Regions from separate parts of the Rhizobium sp. PvP014 genome, predicted to be linked through region 1. Evidence: predicted binding sites of a transcription regulator. Region 1 holds the regulator's gene; each other region holds the start of a gene.
What was found. Region 1 encodes PhoB, which activates phosphate uptake and scavenging genes when phosphate is short. Its sites were predicted from a motif close to TGTCATNNANCTGTCAT; they were not measured.

Region 1 (7,435 bases):
GAAGCAGCTGGCGTCGGCGTCGCTCTGATTGGCTCCTTCTATATGATGCTGATCGTGCTCGTCCTGTCCCTGCCGATCGGCGTCGCAGCCTCGATCTATCTTGAAGAGTTTGCCCCGAAGAACCGGTTTACCGACCTGATCGAGGTCAACATCAACAATCTCGCAGCGGTCCCGTCGATAGTCTACGGTCTGTTGGGTCTCGCGGTCTTCATCAACTTCATGGGCCTGCCGCGCTCGGCCTCGCTTGTCGGCGGCCTGGTGCTGACGCTGATGACGCTTCCGACCATCATCATCGCCACCCGCGCGGCGCTGAAAGCAGTGCCACCGTCGATCCGTGCTGCAGCGCTCGGGCTCGGTGCCTCGAAGATGCAGACCATCTTCCACCATGTCCTGCCGCTTGCCATGCCCGGTATCCTGACCGGTACGATCATCGGCCTCGCGCACGCCCTCGGCGAAACGGCGCCGCTCCTCTTGATCGGAATGGTCGCCTTCGTGGCGAACTATCCGACCACGCCGATGGATCCGTCGACGGCACTGCCGGTACAGATCTACATGTGGGCTAACGAGGCGGAACGCGCCTTCGTTGAACGAACCTCGGGAGCGATCATGATCCTGCTCCTGTTCCTGATCTTGATGAATGTTGGCGCAATTCTCTTGCGACGCCGCTTCGAACGGCGTTGGTAGAGGAAGGGGGAAGCAATGAACATGATGTCAGAAGCTGCAGTTGAGAAGGCGCTGGACAAGAAAATGAACGACGTTGCTTATAAGATGATCGGCAAGGATGTCTCCGTTTATTACGGTGACAAGCGCGCTCTTTATGACGTGAACCTGAATGTCCGCCAAAATACCGTCACTGCTTTGATCGGTCCGTCCGGCTGCGGCAAGTCCACCTTCCTGCGCACGATGAACCGCATGAACGATACGATCGAGGGTTGCCGCGTCACCGGCAAGATCACGCTCGACGGCGACGATATCTACGACAAGGAAATCGACGTCGTGGAGCTGCGTGCCCGGGTCGGCATGGTGTTCCAGAAGCCGAACCCGTTCCCGAAGTCGATCTACGAGAACATTGCCTACGGTCCCCGGATCCACGGCCTTGCCCGTGGCAAAACGGAAATGGACGCGATCGTCGAGGCAAGCCTGCAGCGCGCCGGCCTCTGGGCAGAAGTCAAGGATCGCCTGCATGAAGGCGGTACCGGCCTTTCCGGCGGTCAGCAGCAGCGCCTTTGCATCGCCCGTGCGATCGCCGTTTCGCCTGAAGTCATTCTGATGGACGAGCCGTGCTCGGCACTCGACCCCATCGCCACGGCCAAGGTCGAGGAACTGATCCACGAACTGCGCGCCAACTACACGATCGTGATCGTCACCCACTCGATGCAGCAGGCGGCCCGCGTTTCGCAGCGCACGGCGATGTTCCATCTCGGCCACCTGGTCGAGGAAAACGATACCGACAAGATGTTCACCAATCCGGATGACCAGCGCACCCAGGATTACATCATGGGCCGCTTCGGCTGATGCGGGCGCAGAGCCCGTCAGCCGCAACTGCAGACATCAAGGATCAGACACATGGTTTCGACCCATATTCTCTCGGCCTATGACGAGGAACTGAAATACCTGAACCGCCGGATCTCCGAAATGGGCGGCCTGGCGGAGCAGATGTGCGGAGATGCCGTGCGTGCGCTCGTGAACTCCGACTCCGCACTGGCCCAGAAGGTCATCTCGGACGACGTCATTCTCGACCATGCCGAGCGCGATATCCAGGACAAGGCGATCGTCACCATCGCCAAGCGTCAGCCGATGGCGGCCGACCTTCGCGAGATCATCGGCACGCTGCGCATTGCAGCTGACCTGGAACGCGTCGGCGACCTTGGCAAGAACACCGCCAAGCGCGTGCTCGCCGTGCAGGGAACAGGCGTCCCGCGTAAGCTCGCCCGTGGTCTGGAGCATCTTTCCGAACTGGCGCTGGTGCAGCTCAAGGACGTTCTTGATGTCTTCGCTAACCGCTCTGCGGAAAAAGCCGAGATCATCCGCCAGCGCGACGAAGAAATCGACGCGATGTACACCTCGCTGTTCCGCGAACTCCTCACCTACATGATGGAGGATCCGCGCAACATCACCACGTGCACCCATCTCCTGTTCTGCGCCAAGAACATCGAGCGCATCGGCGACCACGCGACGAATATCGCCGAGACCATCTACTACATCGCGACCGGCGCACAGCCGGAGGGCGAACGTCCGAAGGACGATACGTCCAACATGCTCGGCTCCGCCGGGACATGATGCAGCTCTCCCGAAATCGCCCGCCGGTTTCGGGACGATAACTGCCAAAACCAATGACCTGAAGCAGCGCGAGCGGATCTGGCGGATCTAAGTGCAGTTCGGGACGAGTGACGGAGCAAGTCGGAATGCAGCCGAAGATCGCAGTCGTGGAAGACGAAGAGGCCCTCAGCGTCCTCCTTCGGTATAACCTGGAGGCCGAGGGTTACGAGGTCGATACCGTGCTTCGCGGTGACGAAGCGGAAATCAGGCTTCAGGAGCGCGTTCCGGATCTTCTCATTCTCGACTGGATGCTGCCGGGCGTTTCAGGCATCGAACTCTGCCGTCGCCTGCGTATGCGGCCGGAGACGGAACGCCTGCCGATCATCATGCTGACGGCGCGCGGCGAAGAAAGCGAGCGCGTTCGCGGGCTTGCCACCGGCGCAGACGACTATGTGGTCAAGCCTTTCTCGACGCCGGAACTGATGGCCCGCGTCAAGGCGATGCTGCGCCGTGCCCGACCGGAGGTCCTTTCGAGCGTCCTCAAATGCGGCGATATCGAACTCGATCGCGAAACCCATCGCGTTCACCGCAAGAGCCGCGAAGTTCGCCTCGGGCCGACAGAGTTTAGACTTCTGGAATTCCTGATGGCCTCACCCAGCCGCGTCTTTTCGCGCTCGCAGCTGCTCGACGGCGTCTGGGGTCATGACATCTATGTCGACGAACGCACCGTCGACGTGCATGTGGGGCGCCTGCGGAAGGCACTCAACTTCTCCAACATGCAGGATGTCATCCGCACGGTCCGCGGTGCCGGTTACTCAATGGAAGCCTGAGGACCGCGTCTCCTAGCCGGCAGCGTCATGGCAATGACACCGGCCACGACGCAGGCCAGGCCGAGCCATGCTGTCGAAGCAAGCGTTTCGCCGAGAAACACGACACCGATGCCAACGCCGATCGGCACCCGGAGATAGGCCTGCGCCGTCGTGCCGACGGAGCCGAGCGTCTGCACTAGCCGGAAATAGATGACGAAGGCGAGCGCCGTCGAAAATACCGCCAGCGCCAATAGGGCGAGCATGGAATCGGTGCTCGGTGTCAGCGTCCAGGGCCGGTCGACCACAAGGCTGACAGGAATGAGGATGGCCGCCCCTGCGATCAGCGATCCCGCGGCGGGCATCATCGGGTCCAATCCCTTAAAATTCTTGCCGAAGATGGCAGCCGCCGCATAGCAGATCGTCGCCGCCACGATGGCGAGTTGCGCCCAGAGGTTCTCGCCCGAGCCGGCAAGCGCCTCCATGCCGACGATCAGGCATATGCCGACAATGCCTGCGGCAACTCCGAACAGCTTGGCCGCAGAGACGCTTTCATGGCGCGTGATCAGCGCCGTCAGCAGAAACGCGAAGATCGGCGTCGTGGAACTCAAAATGGTGGCAAGGCCCGCATCGGTCGTCTGTTCGGCCCAGGCGATGAGGGTGAAGGGGACCGCGCTGTTGAGGCAGGCCTGAACCGTGAAAAGCTTCCAGGTCTGCCGGTCGGTCGGCAGCTTCAATCCGCGAAGGCGAAGTGCCGCAGCGAGAATGAGCCCGGCGACCAGTGTTCTGACGGCGATAAAGGTGACGGGCGAAATCGTCTCCACACCGACTTTGATCAGCGTGTAGGACGCGCCCCAAAGCGTCGCGAGCGTGAGGAGCAGCAACAGATCCGTTGCCATGCTTGTTTTGGTGTCCGCCATTCCAGTTCCTATCCCCATCCATGCAATCTCCGCCCGCTCTTAGCGGAGAGAGGAAAAGAAATGCTTCGGCGACGGCCGAACCGTTGATCGCTGACGGCAAAGTTTTCCGGTGCTAGAACTGGATCATGTCCAATATGGTTTCAGGAAATACGATTGCGGAAGTTGCAAGCCTGATCGGCGATGTCGCGCGCGCCAACATGCTGTCCGCGCTGATGGGCGGCCAGGCGCTGACGGCGGGCGAACTGGCACGCCATGCCGGCGTCACCGCGCAGACAACCAGCGGCCATCTCGGCAAACTGGCGCAGGCGCATCTGATCGCAGTCGAGAAGCAGGGCAGGCACCGCTACTACCGGCTTGCCTCTCCGGAAGTCGCGCACGTGATCCACGCGTTGATGGCAGTCGCCGCGGATGGGCCGAAGCGCCATCATCCTGTCGGCCCGAAAGACGAGGCGTTACGGCTTGCCCGCACCTGTTACGATCACATGGCAGGCCGTCTCGCCATCGCGCTCGCCGACTCCCTGACCGGCAACGGCTATCTGCTGCTCGGCGATGGAGCCGGCCTGATCGCCGATGAAGGCCGGCGTTTCTTTTGTGATTTCGGGATTGATCTCGAACAGCTGACCCGTTCGAAACGCCCGCTCTGCCGGACATGCCTGGATTGGAGCGAGCGACGGCCGCATCTGGCGGGACAAATGGGTGCAGCACTGCTGGACCGCGCTCTTGGCGTCGGCTGGATCAGCCGCCGGGAGGAAACCCGGGCTCTGCGGATCACGCGCGCCGGAGAGATCGGGTTTGCCGAGACATTCAGGCTTCCATCGGACTGGCGTATTGCACCGTCCGGAACTCTGATGGTCAGGCGGCTTCCTGGGTCTTCCATTCCGGCAGCGGGAACAGCTTGTCGTAGCCAAGATTGAAGAGATAGGCATAGACCACGTAGAACAGCGCGATCGCGATATCCATTGTCAGCGCATGGAGAAGGGTAATCTGCAGATACCACGCGATAAACGGCATCAGCACGACCAGCAGACCGATTTCGAACAGCACCGCATGAGCAATGCGCAAGGCAGGCGTCTTCAGCGTCGTACCCCGTCGCGCCTGCAGAAAGCGGTCGAAACCCAGATTATAGAGGTAGTTCCAGCCGGTCGCGACCGTCGCAGACACGACGCCGACAATGCCCATATGTTCGGCCGGCATGTCGAAGACGAGGGCGCCGAGTGGCACCATCATCAGAAGCCCGATGATTTCAAAGCTGATGGCGTGGCGAATACGGTCTCTTATCGAGCGCATGATCTTCCCCTTTAGGTCAGGTTCATGCCGGGTCGTCCCGGCGTTCTGCCCATTCAGGGGGAGGTCGTCCTCTCTCCAGGCCGAGATAGGGGCGGAGACGGCGTCCGGCAAGTTTTTTCAGCGCAAGTCAGCCATGCCAAAAACGCAAAAGGCGGGCCAGAGCCCGCCTTCGATCTTGTTTCCGCAGCCGCCTGGCTTAGGACGCGCGGGCAGCCGGACGACGGCGCTCGTGTACCGGCTGGTAGGCAAGCTTCGCGTGATATTTGCAATAGGGCGACGCATCCTGCGCATCGCAACCGCAGAAATGGAAGTCGTCCGTCAGCGGATCGCCGACCGGCCACTTGCATGTGCGCTCGGTGAGATCCGTCAGCGACAGACGGCGCGAGATCGGCACGACGACGCTGCCGGAAGCGGTGTATTTCACCGGTTCGGCGACGTTTACGTCCTGATCTTCCTTGAGTGCGTTTGCACCCACCGTCCGTGCTGCAGGACGGGCTGTGTCGCGTCCGGCAAAGCTCGGCGCGCGCGGAGCTGCGGGCGCTGGGCGCTTGGATGCCGGGCGATTGGCCGACGCCGAACCGCCTGCTTTGGCGCGACCCGGAAGGTTGAGACGGTGCACTTTGCCGATCACGGCATTGCGGCTTACGCCTCCAAGTTGGGCTGCAATCTGGCTGGCGCTGAGACCTTCCGACCATAGTTTTTTAAGTCGCTCGACGCGCTCATCAGTCCAGTTCATGCCGTTCTCCGCCTTTGAACGTTGCTGGCAGACAGAATCCGTTCACCTCTGCGGCGAAATAAATCCGCCGCACCCACGCAATCTATGCTTCGAGGTGACTAGTTCCGCCGCATGCGTTCTAGTAATTGAGGATTAACCTAGTGTGTGGCTGACTCCGTGGCAAGAGTCGCTCGAATCGCCGCGAATCGATTTCGCGGTTTTCCCCAACTTGCTGCCCTCAAGAGTCATTTTTGTCACAGACCGAAATGCCGCAATACAGCATCAGGTTGCATCGCGGCATATGCCCCGAAAGCCCTATAAAACACCAAGTTTTGTTGACATGGAGGCACTTAGCCATGATAGTGCCCGCGCCGCCCGGTGGGCGGCATTTTTGATTTTTCAGGCCGCATTCCCGGTCTCCGGAGAGGTCTGGAGAGGGGGGGCGGAACCTACCCAGAGGAGTGATGTCGCCATGGCTGAAGCCGCACTTTACGACACGTTTGCCCGGGCACCTTTGCGCTTTGATCGAGGCGAGGGCGTATGGCTTGTGACGGAAGGTGGCGAGCGATATCTGGATTTCGGGGCAGGCGTTGCCGTCACCTCCTGCGGTCATTCCAATCCGCATCTGGTGAACGCGCTGAAGTCGCAGGCCGAGAAGGTCTGGCACCTTTCCAATCTCTACGAGATCCCGGAGCAGGAGCGTCTGGCCCGCCGTCTGGTGGATGCCACGTTCGCCGACAAGGTGTTCTTTACCAATTCCGGCGCCGAAGCGCTTGAGACCGCCATCAAGACGGCGCGTCGCTATCATTTCTCCAAGGGCCATCCGGAGAAATTCCACATCATCACCTTCGAGGGTGCTTTCCACGGCCGGACCATCGCGACGATCGCCGCCGGTGGTCAGGAAAAATACATGGAAGGCTTCGGCCCGAAGGCGCCAGGGTTCGATCAGGTCCCGTTCGGGGATCTCGATGCCCTCAACGCTGCGATCAACGAAAACACCGGCGCGCTGCTGATCGAGCCGATCCAGGGCGAGGGCGGCGTGCGCGTCGTGGACAAGGAATTCCTGCGCGAGCTGCGTCGCATCTGCGACGAGAAAGGCCTGCTGCTGATCCTCGACGAAGTGCAGAGCGGGGTTGGCCGCACCGGTCGGTTCTTCGCCCACGAACTGACAGGCATCACGCCTGACATCATGGCCGTTGCCAAGGGCATCGGCGGCGGCTTCCCGTTCGGCGCCTGCCTTGCGACAGCGGAGGCTGCTTCCGGCATGAAACCCGGCATTCACGGCACGACCTATGGCGGCAATCCGCTCGGGATGGCCTGCGGCAACGCGGTGCTCGATGTCGTGCTGGCCGATGGCTTCCTTGACAATGTCCGCGATGTCGCGCTCGTGTTCCGCCAGGGACTGGCAAGCCTGAAGGATCGCTTTCCGGATGTGATCGAAGACATCA
Region 2 (7,435 bases), 470 kb from region 1:
CGCCGGAGCAACCGGCAATGTCGGCAGGGAAATGCTGAACATTCTGGCCGAACGTGGTTTTCCGGCTGACGAAGTCGTCGCACTCGCCTCCGCCCGCAGCCAGGGCACGGAAGTCTCCTTCGGTGACAAGACGCTCAAGGTGTCCAACCTCGAGAACTACGATTTCTCCGATACCGACATCTGCCTGATGTCAGCCGGCGGCGATGCCTCCAAGAAGTGGTCGCCGAAGATCGGTGCGCAGGGCTGCGTCGTTATCGACAACTCGTCCGCCTGGCGCTACGATTCCGAAGTGCCGCTTATCGTTCCGGAAGTGAACCCCGATGCCATCGTCGGCTTCTCCAAGAAGAACATCATTGCCAATCCGAACTGCTCGACGGCCCAGCTCGTCGTCGCGCTGAAGCCGCTTCACGACTTTGCCAAGATCAAGCGCGTCGTCGTTTCCACCTACCAGTCGGTGTCCGGTGCCGGCAAGGAAGGCATGGACGAACTCTTCACCCAGACGCGCGCCGTGTTCGTGGCCGATCCGGTCGAATCGAAGAAGTTCACCAAGCGTATTGCCTTCAACGTCATCCCGCATATCGATAGCTTCATGGAAGACGGCTACACGAAGGAAGAGTGGAAGGTTCTGGCCGAGACCAAGAAGATGCTCGACCCGAAGATCCGTGTCACCTGCACGGCCGTTCGCGTTCCGGTCTTCATCGGCCACTCCGAATCCGTCAACATCGAGTTCGAAAACGAGATCACGGCCGATCAGGCCCGCGATATCCTGCGCGAAGCGCCGGGTTGCCTCGTGATCGACAAGCACGAAGACGGTGGCTACATCACGCCTCTCGAATGTGCCGGTGAAGATGCGACCTACATTTCGCGTATCCGCGAAGACGCAACCGTCGAAAACGGCCTCAACATCTGGGTCGTCTCCGACAACCTGCGCAAGGGTGCCGCGCTGAACGCGATCCAGATCGCCGAACTTCTGGTCAATCGCGGTCTCATCAAGCCACGCACGGTTGCTGCTTAATAAGTAACGTACTTTATTAAGCAAATCCGCTTAGAAAGCCCCGTCAGAAATGACGGGGTTTTTTCGATTCGTCTCTCTTCACGAACTATTCATGGGAAGATGAATTGCGATTATCCGCCACTGGGGTCATAAGGCCGAATATAGCGCAATTCTTCCGGAAGCTTTCGGCCAAGCAATCCGGACTTTCGACGGGTTTGACCGCATGATGAAGACTATTCTGGCAGGATTGATCGCAGCAGCAACGCTTGCAACCGCAGCCCCGGCCTTTGCCGCCGCCTGCGGCAATGATGGAGCCGGTTTCGACCGCTGGGTCGCCGATTTCAAGCAGCAGGCACCGTCCAAGGGTATCAGCCCTGCAGTTCTCGACCGCGCCTTTGCCAACGTCGTCTACAACCGCCCGACCATTCGCGCCGACCGCGGCCAGAAAAGCTTCAAGCTTTCCTTCGACGAGTTCATGAAGAAGCGCGGTGGCGCAACGATCATCTCGCGCGGCAAGTCCATGAAGAAATCCAACGCAGCGCTGTTTGCGTCGATCGAGCGCCGCTACGGCGTTCCGGCCGGTCCGATCCTGGCGATCTGGGGCATGGAAACCGGTTTCGGCAATTACATGGGCGACCAGCATACGCTGTCAGCCGTCGCAACGCTTTCCTATGACTGCCGCCGTTCGGCATACTTTACCGAACAGCTTTACGCTGCCCTGCAGCTCGTTGCCCGCGGTGATCTCAGCACCACTGCAAAGGGTGCAGCGCATGGCGAAATCGGCCAGACCCAGTTCCTGCCGCTCAACGTCATCCGCTACGGCGCCGATGGCGACGGTGACGGCCATATCGACATGGTCCGTTCGCGCGCCGATGCCCTGGCATCGACCGCCAACTTCCTCAAGGGTCATGGCTGGCGTACAGGCGCCGGTTACCAGCAGGGCGAGCCGAATTTCGTCGCCATCCAAGGCTGGAACGCGGCAACCGTCTACCAGCAGGCGATCGCATACATGGGCGCCCAGATCGACGGCGGCTGAGCCGTTACACGGTTGAAATGATCAGGCCGGGCTCTGCTCGGCGTCGATCGCCGGTACACTGATGTCTGGCCGGGTGAAATCGCCCTTCTCGTTCATCACCCACAACTCGCCGGTCGAGATATCGAACCAGGCGCCGTGAATGTCGAGTTCTCCCTTTTCCATGAGATTGCGGACGAAGGGGAAGGTCTGCAGATTGGCGATCGAATTGCGGATCGACACCCGTTCGAGCGCTGTCTGACGCTCGCTCTGGGTCATCAGGTCGTTGCTCTGGATCTGCGTGGCCGCAGGCCTGACCAAACCCATCCACTTGCCGATGAAATCACCCTCCGACAGCGGCTTCATGGAAGCGTCGAGCGCTGCCTGGATACCGCCGCAGCGGCCGTGGCCCATGACAACGATATTGCGGATCTCGAGCACCTGCACCGCGTATTCAACCGCAGCCGATGTCCCGTGAAACTGGCTGTCGGGCTCGTAGCGCGGTACCATGTTGGCGACGTTGCGGACCACGAAGAGTTCTCCCGGACCGCAGTCGAAGATCGTCTCGGGCGCCGCGCGACTGTCGCAACAGGCAACCAGGAGCGTATGCGGCTTCTGGCCGGTATCGGCGAGCGCACGGTAGCGCTCCCGCTCGTCGCTGTAACGACCACTCATGAAGTTACGGTAGCCCGAAAGCAGTTTTTCTGGAAATTCGCTCATGGCTCACGATTATCGTGCAGCCAGACGAGAATCAACGGCCATTGTGTGGATGGGCATGCTCTTTGAGCTTACGGCTTGCGCCTCTTAAGGGGATGCACGAGCCGGCGCATCTGGACCATCGCCATCGGCGTCGAGAGGCTGGCGGCATCCATTTCCAGCGTCAGCTCGTTGGCCCCGCGCTTTACCGAACGCGCCAGCACTTCGAACACGCTGGCAGTCGTTGTTTGCAGGGCTTTCTCTTCATCCATGCCGGACATGACGCGGGCGAGAAAAACCGCTGAGAGCAGGTCTCCGAGCCCGTTCGGGGCGTGGTCGATCAGCCGGTGTTCAGCCAGCAGCGCATGATTGCCGGTGAGATAGAGATTGCCTGTACTGCCTGTCATCATCGGCACGGCCGAGGTCACCAGCATCCGCGGCGGCCCGAGCGCGATTGCCGCCTCCATGATCGCATTGTTATCATCGAGCGGTGCACCCGAGAGCCAGGCAAGCTCGTATCGGTTCGGTGTGGCGATGGTGGCAAGCGGCAGAAGCTCGTCGCGGATTGCTTCGGCTGTCGGCTGCGGGATATAGAGCCCGCCGAGATCGCCCATCACGGGATCGCAGACATAGATAAGGTCCGGGTTGTTTTTCCGCAGCGCCTCGATCAGTCGTGCCACGGCACGCGGCTGCGCGGCATTGCCGAAATAGCCCGTCAGCACCGCCTTCACTTCGCCGAGCCATGGCGCCCGGATGAGATCGTCTATAGCCTTGTCGAAATCCGATTCGGGAAACGTCAGGCGCGTCGAAGGACCGTGCCCGGGATGCCAGGGCAGAACGACGGTCGGCATGGCCCAGACGGGATATCCCAGGGTCTCGAGCGCGAAGACGGCGGCCCGGTTACCGACCGAGCCACGGATCACATGGCTGGAAATGACGATGACCGCGCCTGAATTACCCTGCATGATGCTTGCTTTCGACGTTATCGAACCGTTGATCGGATTTCTGTGTCGGCATGTCAACAAGACGTGACACGCCTATGACAAATTCCAGCCGCAAGCACCGGTGAGACACCGCGGCAAAGCATAATGACATTGGCTGCGTTTTATCGCACGTTGAGAAAAAATTTAGGGAGAGACAGATGGCAGGCCGGCAAAACCCGAAGCGGGACAAGCAGATCGAGAAGGCGGGCAAGATTGCGGCCGCTTCCGGCATGGAGGACCATCTCGATCCCTTCCTGATCTTCAGCCGCGCCAGCAGTGACGATCTCGAAAACTACACGCCCGAAATGCTCGCACTCTGCGCCGGGCATGCCGCCAGAAGGCTGAAAGCCTGGACGCGCATGAAGGCCGACGTCACGATCGAGACACTCGATGGCGTCGAGCCCGATGGAATGCCCGTTTCGATCATTACGGTGATCGATCGCAACATGCCCTTCCTGTTCGATTCGGTCATGGGTGAGGTGACGACGGCCTATCGCGACCTCACGATGGCCGTCCATCCGATCCTCGTCATCGAACCCGGCAAGCAGCCGACGCTTCACTCGAGCGAGCGACCCGGCGACCCGGCCCATCACATCAGCCTGATCCAGATCCATGTGCCTCAGCTCAACGACGAGCAAGCCGACGGGCTGGTCGAGCGAATCCGCTTTGTTCTTAACCAGGTGCACCAGGCCATTACCGGCTGGTCCGCGATGCTCGGCGTTCTCAAAGACGCCCAGGCCCAACTCGTCAACGCTAAAAAAGGCAAGAAGGCCGATGCCGACGAGGCGTATGCTTTTCTCGACTGGCTCAGGAACGACAATTTCACCTTCCTCGGCATGCGCGAATACACCTATTCGGGCAAGGGCGCCGATGCCAAGGTGGAGCGCGGCAAGGGCAGGGGCCTCGGCATTCTGTCCGATCCGGATGTGCTCGTCCTGCGTCAGGGCAAGGATCAGGTCACGACGACGCCAGAAATCCTCGAATTTCTCGACGGCCCGGATTTCCTCATCGTCGCCAAGGCCAACGTCAAATCCGTCGTGCACCGTCGCGCCTATATGGATTACGTCGGGGTGAAGCGCTTCGATGAGAAGGGCAATGTGGTCGGCGAACTGCGCATCGTCGGCCTGTTCACCTCCACTGCCTATACCCAGTCCGTCCGCGACGTGCCGCTGCTGCGCGCAAAGATCGCCCGTATTGAAAAGAATTTCGGGTTCGATCCGGAAAGCCATTCGGGCCGCATGCTCGAAAACACGCTGGAATCCTACCCGCGCGACGATCTCTTCCAGATCGATCTCGACGTGCTCTCGAGCTTCTGCGAACAGATCATGGAGCTGAGCGAGAGGCCGCGCGTGCGCGTGCTGCCGCGTATCGACCATTTCGACCGTTTCGTTTCGGTCATCGTCTACGTGCCGCGCGAGGATTATAATTCGATCGTCCGCGAAAAGGTCGGCGCATATCTCTGCGAGATCTTCGACGGCCACGTCTCGGCCTATTACCCGGCCTTCCCGGAAGCCCGCGTTGCCCGCGTCCATATGATCATTGGTCGCAGCGGCGGCAAGACGCCGCGTGTCGCGCAGGCAAAGCTCGAGGAGGCTGTGCGCCTTATCGCGACGCCGTGGGAAGACAGGTTCGCATTGCTTGCGGAAGACGGACCCCGCCTGTCCGTCACCCGCGCTTTCCAGGAAGCGTTCTCGCCGGAAGAGACCTTTGCCGACCTTCCCGATATTGCCGCCTGCGCGGCGGGTGAAACAATCCGCATCGACTTCTACCGGCGCCCCGGTGACGATGCCAATACCGTTTCGCTAAAGATCTTCCACCGCGACCAGCATCTTTCCCTGTCGCGCCGCGTGCCGCTTCTCGAAAATCTCGGCTTTCACGTGGTCAGCGAGCAGACATTCGAAATCCACGCCGGCCCCCAGGCGGACCGGATCGTGCTGCACGACATGGAACTGCAGCTCGAAGGCGCCCGTGAGATCGATCTCGCGCGCGAAGGACAGCGGCTCGAAGACGCGTTCCTCAAAGCCTTCGAGGGATTGATCGACAATGACGGCTTCAACCGACTCGTTCTGCTTGCCGGTCTTTCCGCCCGCGAAGTGACCGTGCTGCGCGCCTATGCGCGCTATCTGCGCCAGGCCGGCATCGTCTACTCGCAGACCTACATCGCCGATACGCTCAACAAGTATCCGGAAATCTCCGCCTCCGTCTTCCGCCTGTTCCGCGACGGGTTCGATCCGAAGATTGCCGAAAAAGCCCGTATCAGGAAGCTGACCGAGCTGCACGAGACGATCGAGCAAGCGCTCGGCAACGTCCCGAACCTCGACGAGGACCGCACGCTTCGCCGCTTCGTCAACGCGATCGACGCAACGCTTCGCACCAACTATTTCCAGGTGGACGAGAACGGCGGCGCAAAGCCGATGCTGGCGTTCAAGCTTGATCCTGACATGCTCGACGGCCTGCCGGAACCGCGCCCGTACCGCGAGATCTTCGTCTACGGCACCGAAGTCGAAGGTGTTCACCTGCGCTTCGGCAAGGTCGCTAGAGGCGGCATCCGCTGGTCGGATCGCGGCGAGGATTATCGCACCGAAGTGCTGGGCCTCGTGAAGGCGCAGCAGGTGAAGAACGCCGTCATCGTTCCCGTCGGCGCCAAGGGCGGCTTCTTCCCGAAGATGCTTCCCGCCGCCGCCGCGCGCGACGCCTTCTTCAACGCCGGCAAGGAAGCTTACAAGACCTATATCCGCACGCTTCTGTCCGTCACCGACAACATCATCGACGGAGAGGTGGTCCCGCCTGAAAACACGCTGCGCATCGATGAGGACGATCCTTACTTTGTCGTCGCTGCCGATAAGGGAACGGCAACCTTCTCCGACACCGCGAACGGTCTGGCGCAGGAAGCCGGCTTCTGGCTGGATGATGCCTTCGCATCGGGCGGCTCTGCGGGCTACGACCACAAGAAGATGGGCATCACCGCCCGCGGCGCCTGGGAAGCGGTCAAGCGGCATTTCCGCGAAAAGGACATCGACATCCAGACGACGCCGTTCTCGGTCGCCGGTGTCGGCGACATGTCGGGCGACGTCTTCGGCAACGGCATGCTTCTGTCGGAAAAGATCCGTCTGATCGCCGCCTTCGACCACCGCGACATCTTTATCGATCCGGATCCGGATATCGAAAAGTCCTTCGCCGAACGCAGCCGCATGTTCGCCCTTGCCCGCTCCAGCTGGCAGGATTACGACCGCTCGACGCTGTCTGAAGGTGCAATGATCATTTCGCGCACGGAAAAATCCGTCAAGCTGACCAAGCAGGCGGCAGCGGCGATCGGTATCGACAAGATGACGGCCTCACCCTTCGAGATCCTGACGGCGATCCTGAAAAGCAAGGTGGACCTTCTCTGGTTCGGCGGCATCGGCACCTATATCAAGGCCGCGTCCGAAACCGATACCGAAGTGGGCGACCGCGCCAATGATCCGATCCGCATCACGGCCGGCGAAGTCGGTGCCAGCGTCATCGGCGAGGGCGCCAATCTCGGCGTTACCCAGAAGGGCCGCATCGCCTATTCGCTGGCCGGCGGGCGCTGCAATTCCGACGCGATTGACAATTCCGCAGGCGTCAATTCGTCCGACGTCGAGGTCAATATCAAGATCGCGCTCAATCCGGCCATGCAGGACGGCAGGCTGACCCGCGCCAAGCGCAACACGCTGCTCGCCTCCATGACGGAAGACGTGGGTCATCTCGTCTTGCGCAACAACTACCTGC
Region 3 (7,435 bases), 2.7 Mb from region 1:
CTCCAGGGTGAGAAAGACGGCTGATGCTTTGCGTTGTCCGGCGGATCGGCGGCCGGAAGAGCCACTCGGGAGTTTCACCTGAGTCCTTGTGATGGGCGACCTATAGCGGAGAGAATTGCAGATGCCAAGCGTGGTACGGGAATATCTGCGAGACGGCGACGGTAGCGGCCCCGAAGCGATACGGACTAAAAGCTCCAACGCAAAAAGACCGGAGCTGCGGTGGCAGCCCCGGTCTCTTAAATCCTATCCGAAATCAGACAGGTCCTATTCCAGGACCTGAATAACCGTGCGTGTCTGCGGGTCAACGATAACGCGGCGATCGTTTACGACCGTGTAACCGTAGGAGTCATATCCCTGCACAGGACGAACCTGAACGGCTTCCGGCAGCACGCGGCCGACCAGAACGTCGCCTTCGTACGGCACGGATTCAACCGGCTGCTCCATCACGTAGGTGCGGACTTCGCCTGGCATGACAACCGTTGCGGGTGCCATTGCTGGTTCCTGCGTGATGATCGTCGTCTGGGCGAAGGCTGCACTCGAAAGCGCCATGAATGCCGCCGAAGCGGTCAGTACGATCTTGCGCATAGTCTTACTCCATTTGTTTATTCTGCCTCTACAACTCGAAGTACGCGACGATGGTTCCGTCCGACCAAGGTCTGATCGCTGCACTGCAACCAAGCCCTGCCCTGCTGAAACGGGAAAGCCCGGTGTCTTTCGAGCGCCGGGCTTTCCAATCTCGTCACAGAAATAGAACCGAAGATCAGTCCTTCTTGACCGCCGGGATCGGGCGGATCGCCAGTTCGCGCAGCTGCGCCGGGCTCGCTTCCGAAGGCGCTCCCATCAGGAGATCCTGGGCCTGCTGGTTCATCGGGAACAGCGTGATCTCGCGCAGGTTCTTGGCACCGGTCAGAAGCATGACGACGCGGTCGACGCCGGCTGCCATGCCGCCATGCGGCGGTGCGCCGTACTGGAATGCGCGGTAGAGGCCGCCGAAGCGATCTTCCACGTCCTGCTGCGAAAGACCGACCATTTCGAAGGCCTTGACCATGACTTCCGGCAGCTGGTTACGGATCGAGCCAGACGCGATTTCGAAGCCGTTGCAGACCATGTCGTACTGGTAGGCCTTGATTGTCAGCGGATCCTGGTTTTCCAGCGCGTCGAGGCCGCCCTGCGGCATCGAGAACGGGTTGTGGGCGAAGTCGATCTTCTTGTCTTCCTCGTTGTATTCGAAGAACGGGAAGTCGACGATCCAGCACAGGGCGAACTGGTTCTTGTCGGAAAGGTTCAGTTCGTCGGCAGCGCGGTTACGGGCTTCGCCGGCAAACTTGTAGAACTTGTCCGGATCGCCAGCGACGAAGAAGCAGGCATCGCCCGCTTCGAGGCCGAGCTGGGTGCGAACGGCTTCGGTGCGCTCCTCGCCGATGTTCTTGGCGAGCGGACCGGAGCCCGCGATCTTGCCGTCTTCTTCCTTCCAGAAGATGTAGCCGAGACCCGGCTGGCCCTGGCCCTGCGCCCAGGCGTTCATACGGTCGCAGAACGCTCTTGAGCCGCCGGTCTTGGCCGGGATCGCCCAGACTTCGACCTTCGGGTTGGACGCGATCATGTTTGCGAACACTTTGAAGCCGGAGCCGGCGAAATGCTCGGTGACGGCTTCCATCTCGATCGGGTTGCGCAGGTCCGGCTTGTCGGAACCGTATTTGCGCAGCGCGACGTCGTAAGGGATCCGCGGGAATTCCTTGGTGACCGGCTTGCCTTCAGCAAACTCCTCGAAGATGCCGCGCATGACCGGCTCCATCGTCTCCCAGACTTCTTCCTGGGTAACGAAGCTCATTTCCATGTCGAGCTGATAGAATTCGCCCGGCAGGCGGTCGGCACGCGGGTCTTCGTCGCGGAAGCAGGGCGCGATCTGGAAGTAACGGTCAAAGCCCGCCACCATCATCAGCTGCTTGTACTGCTGCGGCGCCTGCGGCAACGCGAAGAACTTGCCGGGATGGATACGGCTCGGAACCAGGAAGTCGCGCGCGCCTTCGGGCGACGATGCGGTCAGGATCGGCGTCGAATATTCGGTAAAACCGCCCGACGCCATTTCGCGGCGCATGGCCGCAATGATCTGCGTGCGCTTGACGATGTTCTTGTGCAGCGTTTCGCGGCGAAGATCGAGGAAGCGGTACTTGAGGCGCACGTCTTCCGGATATTCAGGCTCGCCGAACACCGGCAGCGGCAGTTCCTTGGCAGCGGAGAGAACTTCGATCTCCTGGGCGTAGAGTTCGATCTCGCCAGTCGCCATGGTCTTGTTGACGGTCTCGTCGGAACGCGCCTTGACGGTGCCGTCGATGCGGATGACCCATTCGCCACGCACGACTTCGGCCGACTTGAAGGCCGGGCTGTCCGGGTCGGCAACGACCTGGGTCATGCCATAATGGTCGCGAAGGTCGATGAACAGAACGCCGCCATGGTCACGGACGCGATGAACCCAGCCGGAGATACGGACATTGGAGCCGACGTCCGACTTGCGGAGGGCTGCACAGGTGTGGCTGCGGTAACGATGCATTGTCTTTTATCCTGGACTGATGCTGAAAGCGGCTTCATCGGCGCGCGAAGCACAGCCGTACGAACCCATGAAAATCGGCCGGAAAAGCGCATGGTGGGCCTGCTTTGTCAAGACTTGTCACAGTCTCTCGCGGCGCTCGAGCCCTTTCCCCCGCTTTTACGGCTAGAGTTGCATAGGAGGATGTCATAACCAGAATGGGTCGATACGGCCAGCGCGCTGGCTGAGTCTCTGCGCCTGCCGACCATGCCCGAAAGCATCCGATGAACCAGATCCGCCCGCTGATACCGCTTCTGATCACCGCAGGGATCCTGATCGGCGGCAACGGGCTCCAGGGCACCTATATCGCGCTGCGCGGTTCGGCCGAGGGTTTTTCGCCGTCAGTCATCGGCTTGATCGGTGCCGGCTACAGTGTCGGCTTTGCGATCGGCTGCATCTATGTGGCGCGGCTGCTGCGCTCGATCGGCCATATCCGCACCTTTGCGGCCATGGCGGCGATCGCTGCGTCCGCCTCGATCGCCCTATCGATGGTCATCGATCCCGTCTTCTGGTTCGCCATGCGCTTCCTGATCGGCATCACCATCGCCAGCCTGTTTGCCACCGTCGAGAGCTGGATCAACTCGCAAGTGACCAACGAGAACCGCGCGCGGACGCTGTCGATCTACCGTTTCGTCGATCTCGGCTCGGTCACGATCGCGCAATACCTGATCCCGACCTTCGGCATCGACGGACCTGTCATCTTCAACATCATCGCCATCGCGCTCACCCTGTCGCTTGTGCCGATATCCATCGCCGACAAGTCGGGGCCGACGCCACCGGCCTCGATTTCCTTTGATCTGAGAACCGTATGGCGCATTTCGCCGCTCGCTGTGGTGGGCGTCGTGGCGGTCGGCCTGTCGATGGCGGCCTTTCGCAATATCGGGCCGATCTACGCCAAGGAGATCGGCATGAGTATCACGTCGATCGCGACCTTCATGAGTGCCGGCATCATCGGCGGCGTGGTACTGCAATATCCGCTCGGCGTCTATTCGGACAAGCTCGACCGGCGGCGCGTCATCCTGTGGACGACGATCGGGTCCGTCATCACCGGCGCCTATCTGTCGTTCGGCGCGGGCAGCAACGAGACGGCCAATATCATCAGCGTCTTCCTGTTCGGCGCCTTTTCGATGCCGCTCTATTCGCTCTGCTCGGCGCATGGCAACGACCACGCCAAGCCCGGCGAACACGCGGTGATCGCGGCAGGCCTCCTGTTCTTCTGGTCGGTCGGCGCCACGTTCGGACCGCTGCTTGCCGCAGCGCTCCTGGAACTCTACGGCCCGCGCGCCTTCTTCCTCTACACGTCCTTCATCTTTGCCGGTTTTGCGATCTACACGCTGCGCCGGATGCGGGTGCGGGCACCGGTGCCGCCGCAGCAGCGCAACTCGCGATTTCGGGCGCTCTTGCGCACGTCGGCTTATTTCAACCGGCTTGCAGACCCTGCGGACCGGGCTAGCGACAAGGACAGGGACGCTGACGGCAACAACAGGAAATAGCCGCCCGCTTCCGGGAAAGGCTGGCCGTTTGTCTTGACATCTGCGGCGGGAAGGGAAAGGAAGGTTGACCACCTGCACGTGAATGAGACGATGATCGAAACAACAATTGCCCTTCAGGAAGCCTGCGAAAAGCTGGCTCAGTCAGACTTCATCACCATCGATACGGAGTTCTTGAGAGAGACGACCTTCTGGCCGGAACTCTGCCTGATCCAGATGGCGAGCCCGACAGTCGAAGTTCTCGTCGATCCGCTGGCAAAAGGGCTCGACCTCAAGCCCTTCTTCGAGCTGATGGCGAATACGGCGGTCACCAAGGTGTTTCATGCCGCCCGCCAGGATATCGAGATCATCCATCATCTCGGCAATCTCGTGCCGCATCCGATCTTCGATACGCAGGTCGCCGCCATGGTCTGCGGCTTCGGCGACAGCGTCTCCTACGACCAGCTGGTCAACCGCATCAAGGGCGTGCAGATCGACAAGTCGTCGCGCTTTACCGACTGGAGCCGCCGGCCGCTGTCGGAAAAGCAGCTCGACTATGCGCTGGCCGACGTCACCCATCTGCGCGACGTTTATCTGTCTCTGAAAGAACAGCTGGAACGTGAAGGCCGTGCCCTCTGGCTGACGGAGGAAATGGCGGTTCTCGAGAGCGCGTCGACCTATGACCTGCATCCCGACGATGCCTGGCTTCGTCTGAAGTCGCGTCTGCGGAAGCCGAGCGAGTTGGCAATCCTGAAATTCGTCGCCGCATGGCGCGAACGTGAGGCGCGCAGCCGCAACGTACCGCGCTCGCGCGTGCTCAAGGACGACGCGATTTACGAGATTGCCCAGCAGCAGCCGAAGGATACCGAAGCGCTCGGACGTCTGCGCACCGTGCCGAAAGGCTGGGAGCGCTCGTCCTCGGGCGCCGCAATCGTCGAGGCTGTCAATACGGCGCTGGCGCTGCCGAAGACCGAGATGCCGCATGCGCCGAAGCATGTTCACCTGCCGGAAGGCACGGGCGCTGCCGTCGAACTCTTGAAGGTTCTGCTGAAGCTCATTTCCGACAAGCAGGGCGTTGCCGCCAAGGTGCTTGCCAATACCGACGATCTGGAAAAGATTGCTGCCGAAGGCGAGTTGGCCGAAGTGGCCGCCCTTTCCGGCTGGCGTCGCGAACTGTTCGGCGACACGGCGCTCAAGCTGATCCAAGGCGGCGTGGCGCTGCGCTTCGTCAATAAGAAGGTCGAGGCGGTCGAGCTGTAAGGCTCGCCCCCACCGTCTCCAAACATCCAAGGGATCGGCCACCGTGGCGCGATCCCTTTTCGCTTAAATCCCAGACATTTCCGGCGTTTCTGCCCTGCTCAGCGATGCTGCTGATGGGTGCTTTAGCGTGTCAAGAAACAGACGTAAAACCTTCATCCAAGCGTCAAGCGATCATCACCTCACCGTCATGCGTGCCGCCTATCGACGTCGCGTGTTCTTCTCAATCGAACAGGTGATTTGATGACCAAGACCTTTTTAGCCTCCGTCTTCGTAAGTGCCCTCCTCGCCGGCACGGCATTGGCCGACGACAAGGAGTTTCCCGCAAAGCTCGCGGGCCAGGCAATCCTGCCGGCCAATACGGTGACTGCTGCTCCGACCGATGCGCCTGAATTTCTCAAGACATCGGGCAAGTTCACCACGCCGGACCGCAAGCGCACGGAAAAGCTTGGCTCGATCGACGGCAAGGACGGTGTTCGCGTCACCGACGTCAAGCTGCCGTTCAACGGTCAGCCGATCCAGGGCTTTTCCGGGATCAAGGCCATGGCCGACGGCACGTTCTGGACGCTCTCCGACAACGGCTTCGGCTCTAAGGCCAATTCCTCCGATGCGATGCTGTTCCTGCATCAGGTGAAGTTCGACTGGGCGACCAACAAGGTCGATGTCGTCAAGAACATCTTCCTGTCTGACCCGAACAAGATCGCCCCCTTCCCGATCGCCATGGAAGGCAGCGACAAGCGCTACCTGACCGGCGCCGATTTCGACATCGAATCGATCCAGCCCGTCGCAGACGGTTTCTGGCTCGGCGAGGAATTCGGGCCTTACCTCATCAAGGTCGACATGCTCGGCCAGCTGACTGACGTCGTTGCCACCACCGTCGACGGCAAGAAAGTCACCTCGCCCGACAACCCGACGCTGTCCATGCCGGCCAACCCCGCCGCCAAGATGCCGGTCTTCAACCTGAAGCGTTCGGGTGGCTATGAAGGCATGGCACTATCGAAGGATGGGCAGAAGCTCTACGGCCTGCTGGAAGGCCCGCTCTTCCTCGACGACGGCAAGGTCGAACAGGCCGATGGCCGCACCGCGCTGCGCGTCATCGAATTCGACGTCGCTTCGAAAAGCTGGACCGGTCGTTCCTGGCTCTATCCGCTGTCTGAAAAGGGTGTCGCGATCGGCGATTTCAACATGCTGGACGCCACGACCGCACTCGTCATCGAACGCGACAACGGCGCCGGCACCAAGGACAAGGCCTGCGCCGATCCGAAGCAGCCGAAACCGGATTGCTTCGATGCGCCGGCCGAACTGAAGCGCGTCTACAAGATCGAGATGACCGACGCCAATGTCGGCGCGGCCGTCCGCAAGATCGGCTATATCGACCTTCTGAACATCAAGGACCCCGACAGCAAGAAGATGGCTGGCTCGAAGGACGGCATCTACGACATGCCGTTCGTGACGATCGAGAATGTCGACCAGATCGACGCGACACACCTGATCATCGGCAATGACAACAACCTGCCCTTCTCGGCCGGTCGCGCCGTCAACAAGGCTGATGACAACGAGTTCAGCCTGATCGAAGCCGCCGAGTTCCTCAACGCGAAGTAAAGCAGTGAGGCGGTGATCGGCAGGCCTCTAGAGCCCGGACATCACCACGACGAAACAGAAAAGGGTATCTGCATCAGCAGGTACCCTTTTCGACTCCATGACACCTCGAACCTGGACGTATTAAAGCTCAGGTATCGCCAGGATTACCATTTCAGGACGTCGTTAAGCGATGATGGCGCTTTCAAGCTTCTGTTCAAGTTCGTCGAAGGATCATTGAGCTGACGGACGATGTCGCTCTTTTGCGACGAGGAAAGATTGCTCCCCGACTGCCGCAGGATCAGGATCTGGTTATTGGCCACACCCTGATCTGTCGTATCCTTGGCAGCGTTTACGCTCAGCTCCACGGCCCGCGGATCCTGCAGGCGGTACAGAAAATCTGCTGCCTGGTAGCGAATGGTCTTGTCCGGATCTGCGGCCGCCTGAATCAGCAACGGAAAATCCTCAGCGGCCAGCTTTTGCGACAGAGACGACGCCAGATTGGGGTCGGAGCGGATCATTTCTGCCAGGGCATAGACCACGC
Region 4 (7,435 bases), 1.2 Mb from region 1:
GACCCGGCGTGCGGCAACGCGAATGCGACGGTCGTTCAAGAACGCGCCGCCGCCCTTTTCTGCCGTATAGAGTTCGTCGGTGCCCGGGTTGAAGATCACGCCGGCGACGATTTCGCCATTGCGCTCCAGCGCGATCGACACCGCGAACTGCGGAATGCCGTGCAGGAAGTTGGTCGTGCCGTCGAGCGGATCGACGATCCAGCGGTGAGCGCCGTCCGTGCCCTTCTCCTCCTGGCTTTCCTCACCGAGGAAGCCGTAGGTCGGGCGCGCCTTCATCAGCTCGTCATGGACGATCTTTTCCGCCTTGAGATCCGCCTGGGTCACGAAATCGCCCGGTCCCTTGACCGAAACCTGCAGGTTCTGAACTTCGCCGAAATCCCTGGAGAGCGACTTGCCAGCCTTGAGGGCGGCCTGAACCATGACGTTGAGAAGGGCTGAGCGGGCCATGCGGGAAATCCTGATCGTATGGTCCCGAACATGCATCAGCCGGGACGTGTCTGTGGCGAATTGTCTTGATTGGCCGGTTCAAGACCACAAAACCAAGGGAAATTCAAGTCGAAGCCGACAAACCCCGCGTGAACGGACAAAATGCGACATTGCCCGCCTGCCTGCGATCTGCCAGAACGCCGGCTATCGAGATTTTAGGAGTATCACCGTGAAGATCGCATTGCCATTCGGCATCAGCCTCGGACTTGTGGGCGTGATGACCATGCTGTCGCTGGGTCTGATCTCGGCGCTGCCGGCCGATACCCAGCTGCCGATCCACTTCACCCTGACCGGTACACCGACCAGCACGGCACCAGCCATGATCGCGCTGCTGCTTCTGCCGGCCTGCGCGCTGTTCGTGACGGCCATGTTCGCACTTGGCCCCCGCATGGGCGGCCGTATCAAGGCCTCGCCGGGCATCTACCTGATCGTCTGGCTGGTAACGCTGCTGATCCTGGCGCTTGCCCACGGCTTTATCATCCGCCACGCCCTGTTCACGCTGGCGGCGATGAAGGCAACCGCCTGACCACTCGAACTACTGGCGGTTGACTACTGGCGTCGGAAGCGGTTCGCCGCATCGATCGCCTGTCGCTGCTGCTCGTCGTTGATGCCGAGGTAGAAATCTTCAAGCGCCGCGTCCTGAAGTCCGGCACGACGGGAAAGCACATACCACTTGGCGGCCTCGACCGGGTTCGGTCGTGTCCCCAGCGCCTCGATATAGAGATGCGACAGCTTGTTCTGGGCAACCACATTGCCGCGATGGGCCGCAATCCGCAGCCATTCGAAGCCCTTGTCGTAGTTGCGTTCGCCGCCGACGCCGTTGACGAACCAAATGCCCATGTCGAGCTGCGCCGTGTCGAACCCGGCCTTCGCCGCGCGCTCCAGCCATCGGCGAGCCTCGGCCTTCTTCTCCTCGGGCACGCCCTTCATGTTCACGTAGAGCTGGGCCACCGCATATTGCGCATCCGCCACGCCCTGCTTTGCCGCCCGCTCGTAGAAGGGCAACGCCAGCTTGAAACCTTTGTCGCCCGGATTGTCCGACACCAGGATCTGGCCCCAGTTGAACTGCGCCGATGAATTGCCGGCTTCCGCCGCCTTGCGCATATAGTCGTCGGCCTTCTTTTTGTCGGCGGGCACGTAACGGCCGCTCATCAAAAGAAGCGAATACTGGAACATGGCGGCAGGATCGCCGCGCTCGGCAGCCTGCCCGTACCAGAAGGCCGCGGTCTTTGCGTCGCGGTTGATGCCGAGCCCCTTGCTCATCATTTCGGCGACAAGCGTCTGCGACGCCGCATCGCCGGCCGACGCACGCTTCAGTGCGACATCGAGCGCCTTGACGTACAAGCCGCGCTGGAACGCACCATAGGCCTCGTCGATCGGGCCCGTATAGGGCTTCTCCGGCGGCAGTGGCGGCAAGGTCACGCCCATGCGCTGATAGAGTTCGACACCGGCGGACGGCACGATGCCATCGGGCTGTGCACCGCGTTCGACGCCCATTGCATCCGGCGCGACCGGTCTCGTCACCACTTGACGCGACTGCGCCGCCGTCGGCCCCTCCTGCTCCACCGCACCGGGTTGCTGCACCTGCGAGACTGCCGAATGCGGCAATACGACAGACGCGCAAAGGCTGGCGGCAAGTATCAGGACAGTGGATGAGGCGCGGCGAATCGATGGCATACCGACCATCAAGCCTCAAACCGTGGCGCTTTTTCGTCCAGATCGGCGTTGACCAACCGCACGGCTTCCTGCGGACCTTCGGGATGATCGAAGACGGCCAGTCTCAGGGCCACGAATTCGGCACCGTTTTCGGCCACGACCAGCGCCGAGGAAATGTCGGTGCCGCCCATGGCGATGCAGGGAATTTCCACCATCGAAGCCCACCATTCCGCAAGCGCGACGTTCTTGGGATGCGCCTCCGGCTTGATGTCGCCATCGAGCTTGCCGAAGAAAATATAGTCGGGGCGGCGCTCGCCCACTTCGAGCGCCGTGTGACGCTCGGATGCGCCACCGGCACCGACGATCATCTTCGGGCTGAATTTCTCGATCGTTTCTTCCAGCTCTTCCATCGAACCGGCCATATGCAGGCCATCTGCCTTGACGCGACCTGCGACGCGGCTGTCTCCGGCGATCAGCGCTGCGGCACCCGCGGCCTGGATCATCGGCACCATGAGTTCGGCGCGGTCCTGGAACGCGGTATCGTCTTCATCATATTGCGGCAGGATCACCGAGGCGACATCGCCGCCCGCAAGCGCCTTCTCCAGTCGGTCCGCCTGCGCTTTCGCATCCGCATCCTGCGGCACGATCAGCACCAGACGGCAACGCTCTTCCTGTTTCTTCATGTTTCTTCCCATGCAGCGAACCGCAACCCGGCGATCCGCACTCGTTTTCTCTTGAATGATTCGATAGACCGGAAGGATTGCGCAATCAACCGCTCATCCCATCTGCCCGCCTCAACGGTGCAAGCCTGAAGTGCCCATGCCAGACATATTTTCCTCCGATACGCTCAGCCTCGCCTTCTTTGCAGCAGCGGTGCCCGCCGTGATGCTGGTCGGGCTTTCCAAGGGCGGCATTGGCGGCGCGATCGGCCTGATGGGCATGCCGCTGATGTCGCTTGCCGTCGACCCGGTCAAAGCGGCGGCGATCTTCCTGCCGATCCTGATCCTGATGGATATCGTGGCGCTTTGGTCCTGGCGCCATTTCAACGACAGAAAAACCCTGCTGATGATCCTGCCGGGCGGTGTCATCGGCATCGCGCTCGGCTGGGCGACCTCGGCCTATGTCTCGGACGACGCGTTGCGGATTGTTATTGCCGCGGCAACGATCTTCTTCGCCCTCCGCTACTTCTGGCAGGTCTACGGCCCGGATAAGAACCGTCCGGCCGCCGCACTGCCGCATCGTCCGGCGGCCGCCACGTTCTGGGGCGCGCTGTCGGGCTATGCCAGTTTCGTGGCGCATGCCGGCGGCCCGCCCTTCCAGATCTACGTTCTGCCGATGAAGCTCGATCCTAAGAAATACACCGGGGCCAGCATCCGCTTCTTCGCCATCGTCAACGCCGTCAAGATCATCCCCTATTTCCTTCTCGGCGCATTGGGGGCCGAAAACCTGACGATCTCGGCGACATTGCTGCCGGCAGCCCTGGTCTCGACCATGCTCGGTGCCGCGATCGTCAAGCATCTGAAGTCGGAAGTGTTCTATCCGATGACCTACGCGCTCGCTCTCGTTGCCGGCGTAAAGCTTCTGTGGGACGGCCTGCCGATCTGACCGGTCCATCCGAACATCATAAAAAACCCAATTACAATAAGGCCTTCCGCCAGTCGCGAGACACGAAAACGGTTGATGCTTCGTCAAGTTATGCTTAGCTTCAAACTATGACACTCGATCCGTTTTCAGCCATTGCCGACCCGAACCGGCGCCATCTCCTCGAAGAGCTGAGACGCGCGCCGAAAACCGTGAATGAACTTGCACAAGGACTGCCGATCAGCAGGCCGGCCGTCTCGCAGCATCTGAAAGCACTGCTGGACAGCGATCTCGTGACTGTCACACCAGAGGGAACGCGGCGCATCTATGCCGTGAACGGCAGCGGCTTCACCCGGCTCAACCTGTGGCTCGACCAGTTCTGGACGTGAATTCTGGCCGCGACTGTGACGTTACGACCAGAACTGTTGCTTTTAGTCTTGGAATTTATCGTGCCGCTGTGGGCACCCTCTCACGAATGTACGTGAGGCGCGTGGCGCTTTTGATCGCCTAATGACGGGTGTCGGTCTTTAACCGCTCCACCTCGTCTTTGATGCGCAGCTTGCGGCGCTTGAGCTCTGCGATCTCACGATCGTCGGCGGATGGAGATGCGAGAACGGACTGGAGTTCCTCTTCGAGGTCGCCGTGCTTCTTTTCAAGCGATGCGATATGCGCCTGGACGGTCATGTGGCATGTTCCTTCCTTAGGTACCTGCCTTGGCACTCCTCTGAGCCAAGGCTTCAGGTTTGCAACAGAAGTGTGACACGGTTGGTCCGCTTTGTCGAAGGAGAAATCATGGTCTCTCAGCGGCAAATTCGTGGCGTCGGCTAACTTCCAGTTAACGCGGTTTGATGGTAGGAGCTTGCGGATGAAGCCGGGGTTTGCAAAAAGCCGGCGTAAAGAATGGGGACTGAGCATGCGTGATCAGGAACAGGCGGATAACCGGCTGGTACTCGCGAAACTTCGCCAGGAACACGAAGATTACGACGCCGCGATCAATGCCATGATCAAGGTTGGCTGTGAGGCTCTTCGCATCCAGCGCATGAAGAAGAAGAAGCTGGCCATCAAGGACCGGATGACCCAGATCGAAGACCAGATCATTCCCGACATCATCGCTTGAGTTCACCTTAAAGGGCCTGGAATGTCAGAAAGACCCGCAGTCGCCATCATCATGGGCAGCCAGTCCGACTGGGAGACCATGAAGAACGCCGCCGACACGCTTGATACGCTCGACATCGGTTACGAAGCACGGATCGTCTCGGCACACCGCACGCCGGACCGGATGTACGAATTCGCTAAGAGCGCCCGCGACGAGGGCTTCAAGGTCATCATCGCCGGTGCCGGCGGCGCTGCCCACCTGCCGGGCATGACAGCGGCCCTGACGCCGCTTCCGGTGTTCGGCGTGCCCGTCCAGTCGAAAACGATGAGCGGAACCGACAGCCTCTACTCGATCGTCCAGATGCCGGCCGGAATTCCCGTCGGCACGCTGGCCATCGGCCGTGCCGGCGCGATCAATGCCGCCCTTCTTGCTGCAGCGGTGCTTGCCCTTTCCGACGATGACCTTGCCGACCGGCTCGACGCCTATCGCGCGCACCACACCGCATCGGTCGCCGAATATCCCATCGACGAAGCACCCTGAGAAACATCATGACGATCCGCACCATCGGCATAATCGGCGGCGGCCAGCTCGGCCGCATGCTGGCGATCGCTGCCGCACGCCTGAACTACCGCATCATCATCCTTGAACCGCAGGCGGATTGCCCGGCCGCCCAGGTCGCGAACGAACAGATCACGGCGGCCTACGACGACAGGACGGCGCTGGCCGATCTCGCCAGCCGCTGCGACGTCGTGACCTACGAATTTGAAAACGTACCGGTTGAGGCAGCCGAGTTCCTGCAGCAGTCGGTTCCAGTCTACCCGCCGGCCAAGGCCCTGGAAGTGGCGCAGGACAGGATTGTTGAAAAGCAGTTCCTCAACGGCTGCGGCATCGAGACCGCAAGGTTTCATTCCGTCGACAGCCAGTCCGATCTCGAAGCAGCGCTTGCAGACTTCGGCGGCAAGGGTGTTTTGAAGACCCGCCGCATGGGCTACGACGGCAAGGGCCAGCGCGTGTTCCGCTCCAGCGACGACAAGGCCGATGGCGCCTATGCGGACCTCGGCTCGGTGCCGATGGTTCTTGAAAGCTTCGTGCCCTTCGAGCGCGAAATCTCGATCATCGCCGCGCGCGCCAAGGACGGCACGGTCTCCTGCTACGATCCGGCCGAGAACATCCACCGCAACGGCATCCTTCATACCTCCACCCTGCCCGCGACCATTCCAGACACGACCGCGCAGACCGCGCGCAGTGCCGCCGAAAAGCTCCTCGCTGCCCTCGACTATGTCGGCGTGATCGGCATGGAATTCTTTGTGATGGCCGATGGCACCCTGATTGCCAACGAGATCGCACCGCGCGTGCACAATTCCGGTCATTGGACAGAGGCTGCCTGCGTGGTCTCGCAGTTCGAGCAGCATATCCGCGCGGTGGCCGGCGCAAGCCTCGGCGATCCGCGCCGTCATTCCGATTGCGTGATGACCAACCTGATCGGCGACGACATCCTCGACGTGCCCGGCTGGCTCGCCAGGCCCGACGTGCTGGTCCACCTCTACGGCAAGACAGAATCCCGTCCGGGCCGGAAAATGGGCCATGTCACGGAGCTGAAGGGGCGGAAAACCCGGTCATAAAGTGCGTCACAAGGTTGACACGCATCCAGCCACGGGTTATCTGCACGCCAACCTGAGCGCGCCCCTCGTCGACAGATAGGCGGCACGCTTTCGATTGATAGAGACAAGCGGCTCTTTGAGCCCACAGACTTCTGGACCAGTACAATGAAGATCAAGAACTCGCTCAAGGCGCTGAAGGCTCGTCATCGCGATAACCGTCTGGTTCGCCGCAAGGGCCGCGTTTACATCATCAACAAGCAGAACCCGCGCTTCAAGGCCCGCCAGGGCTGATTTGCGCTGATATCGACGGGTTGTCCGGGCACGCCTGAGACGATCAAATTGTCGGTAGCGTGAAATTTCGGGTTTGACCTTCGGCGCATGCGGATTACTTTATCCGCATGCGCTATTTTCGTTCAAGCTTCGTGATCCTTGCTGTGTGTGTTGCGGTGCCTGCCTTTGCGCAGACCCTGCCCCAGCCCATGCCGCCATCCCAACCGATGCCTCCCGCTCCGTCGCTGGAAAGTCCGGCGCAGGGAGGTACGCAGGCAGCACCGAATGCCGGCCAGCCTCTCAACGCCAGGGTCGACCCACTATTTGCGGCGCTGAAACGTGAGCGCAATCCGGAAAAGGCGCGCGGAATCGCCACGCAGATCGCCATGAACATGGGTGAGTCGGGCAGTCCCACAGTCAATCTTCTGATGGGCTGGGCGGCCACGGCCGCCAAGGAAAAGCGCAACGCCGCCGCCCTCGACTTCCTCGACCGCGTCACTCTCATCGATCCCGCCTATGTCGAAGGCTGGAACCGCCGCGCCACAATGCATTACGCGATGGGCGACCAGCGCAAGGCGATGGCCGATATTGCCGAAGTGCTGAAGCGTGAGCCTCGCCATTTCGGCGCGCTGGCCGGTCTTGCCGGAATCCTCACCGAAGCCGGACGGGACAGCCAGGCGCTGAATGCGTGGGAGCGTTATCTCGACATCTACCCCGCCGATCGCGAGGCGCAGGAGGCTGTGAC

Region 2: a site for PhoB is predicted at 3,731-3,747, ahead of J3A65_RS17880 (NAD-glutamate dehydrogenase). Genes of this name have one in related genera too.
Region 3: a site for PhoB is predicted at 5,467-5,483, ahead of J3A65_RS07045 (esterase-like activity of phytase family protein). Genes of this name have one in related genera too.
Region 4: a site for PhoB is predicted at 4,469-4,485, ahead of J3A65_RS14320 (DUF465 domain-containing protein). Genes of this name have one in related genera too.

Annotation. Positions count from the first base shown of each region.
Region 1 is NZ_JAGIOT010000002.1:3,220,170-3,227,604, forward strand. Features, by position in the region: gene pstA (phosphate ABC transporter permease PstA) at 1-684, shown strand, start outside; gene pstB (phosphate ABC transporter ATP-binding protein PstB) at 700-1,515, shown strand; gene phoU (phosphate signaling complex protein PhoU) at 1,567-2,280, shown strand; gene phoB (phosphate regulon transcriptional regulator PhoB) at 2,406-3,089, shown strand; gene J3A65_RS20170 (EamA family transporter) at 3,071-3,985, opposite strand; gene J3A65_RS20175 (helix-turn-helix transcriptional regulator) at 4,111-4,899, shown strand; gene J3A65_RS20180 (PACE efflux transporter) at 4,838-5,272, opposite strand; gene J3A65_RS20185 (GcrA family cell cycle regulator) at 5,469-6,008, opposite strand; gene J3A65_RS20190 (aspartate aminotransferase family protein) at 6,460-7,435, shown strand, end outside.
Region 2 is NZ_JAGIOT010000002.1:2,751,682-2,759,116, forward strand. Features, by position in the region: gene J3A65_RS17860 (aspartate-semialdehyde dehydrogenase) at 1-1,015, shown strand, start outside; gene J3A65_RS17865 (lytic murein transglycosylase) at 1,218-2,030, shown strand; gene J3A65_RS17870 (carbonic anhydrase) at 2,052-2,726, opposite strand; gene pdxY (pyridoxal kinase PdxY) at 2,795-3,670, opposite strand; gene J3A65_RS17880 (NAD-glutamate dehydrogenase) at 3,844-7,435, shown strand, end outside.
Region 3 is NZ_JAGIOT010000002.1:495,205-502,639, reverse strand. Features, by position in the region: sul1 at 32-89, opposite strand; gene J3A65_RS07065 (DUF1236 domain-containing protein) at 265-585, opposite strand; gene aspS (aspartate--tRNA ligase) at 761-2,551, opposite strand; gene J3A65_RS07055 (MFS transporter) at 2,812-4,080, shown strand; gene rnd (ribonuclease D) at 4,171-5,316, shown strand; gene J3A65_RS07045 (esterase-like activity of phytase family protein) at 5,557-6,915, shown strand; gene J3A65_RS07040 (HEAT repeat domain-containing protein) at 7,059-7,435, opposite strand, start outside.
Region 4 is NZ_JAGIOT010000002.1:1,977,923-1,985,357, forward strand. Features, by position in the region: gene J3A65_RS14290 (inositol monophosphatase family protein) at 1-447, opposite strand, end outside; gene J3A65_RS14295 (hypothetical protein) at 656-1,012, shown strand; gene J3A65_RS14300 (tetratricopeptide repeat protein) at 1,036-2,163, opposite strand; gene J3A65_RS14305 (thiamine phosphate synthase) at 2,172-2,825, opposite strand; gene J3A65_RS14310 (sulfite exporter TauE/SafE family protein) at 2,962-3,747, shown strand; gene J3A65_RS14315 (metalloregulator ArsR/SmtB family transcription factor) at 3,855-4,112, shown strand; gene J3A65_RS14320 (DUF465 domain-containing protein) at 4,231-4,407, opposite strand; gene J3A65_RS14325 (YdcH family protein) at 4,637-4,840, shown strand; gene purE (5-(carboxyamino)imidazole ribonucleotide mutase) at 4,862-5,359, shown strand; gene J3A65_RS14335 (5-(carboxyamino)imidazole ribonucleotide synthase) at 5,368-6,441, shown strand; gene ykgO (type B 50S ribosomal protein L36) at 6,586-6,711, shown strand; gene J3A65_RS14345 (tetratricopeptide repeat protein) at 6,819-7,435, shown strand, end outside.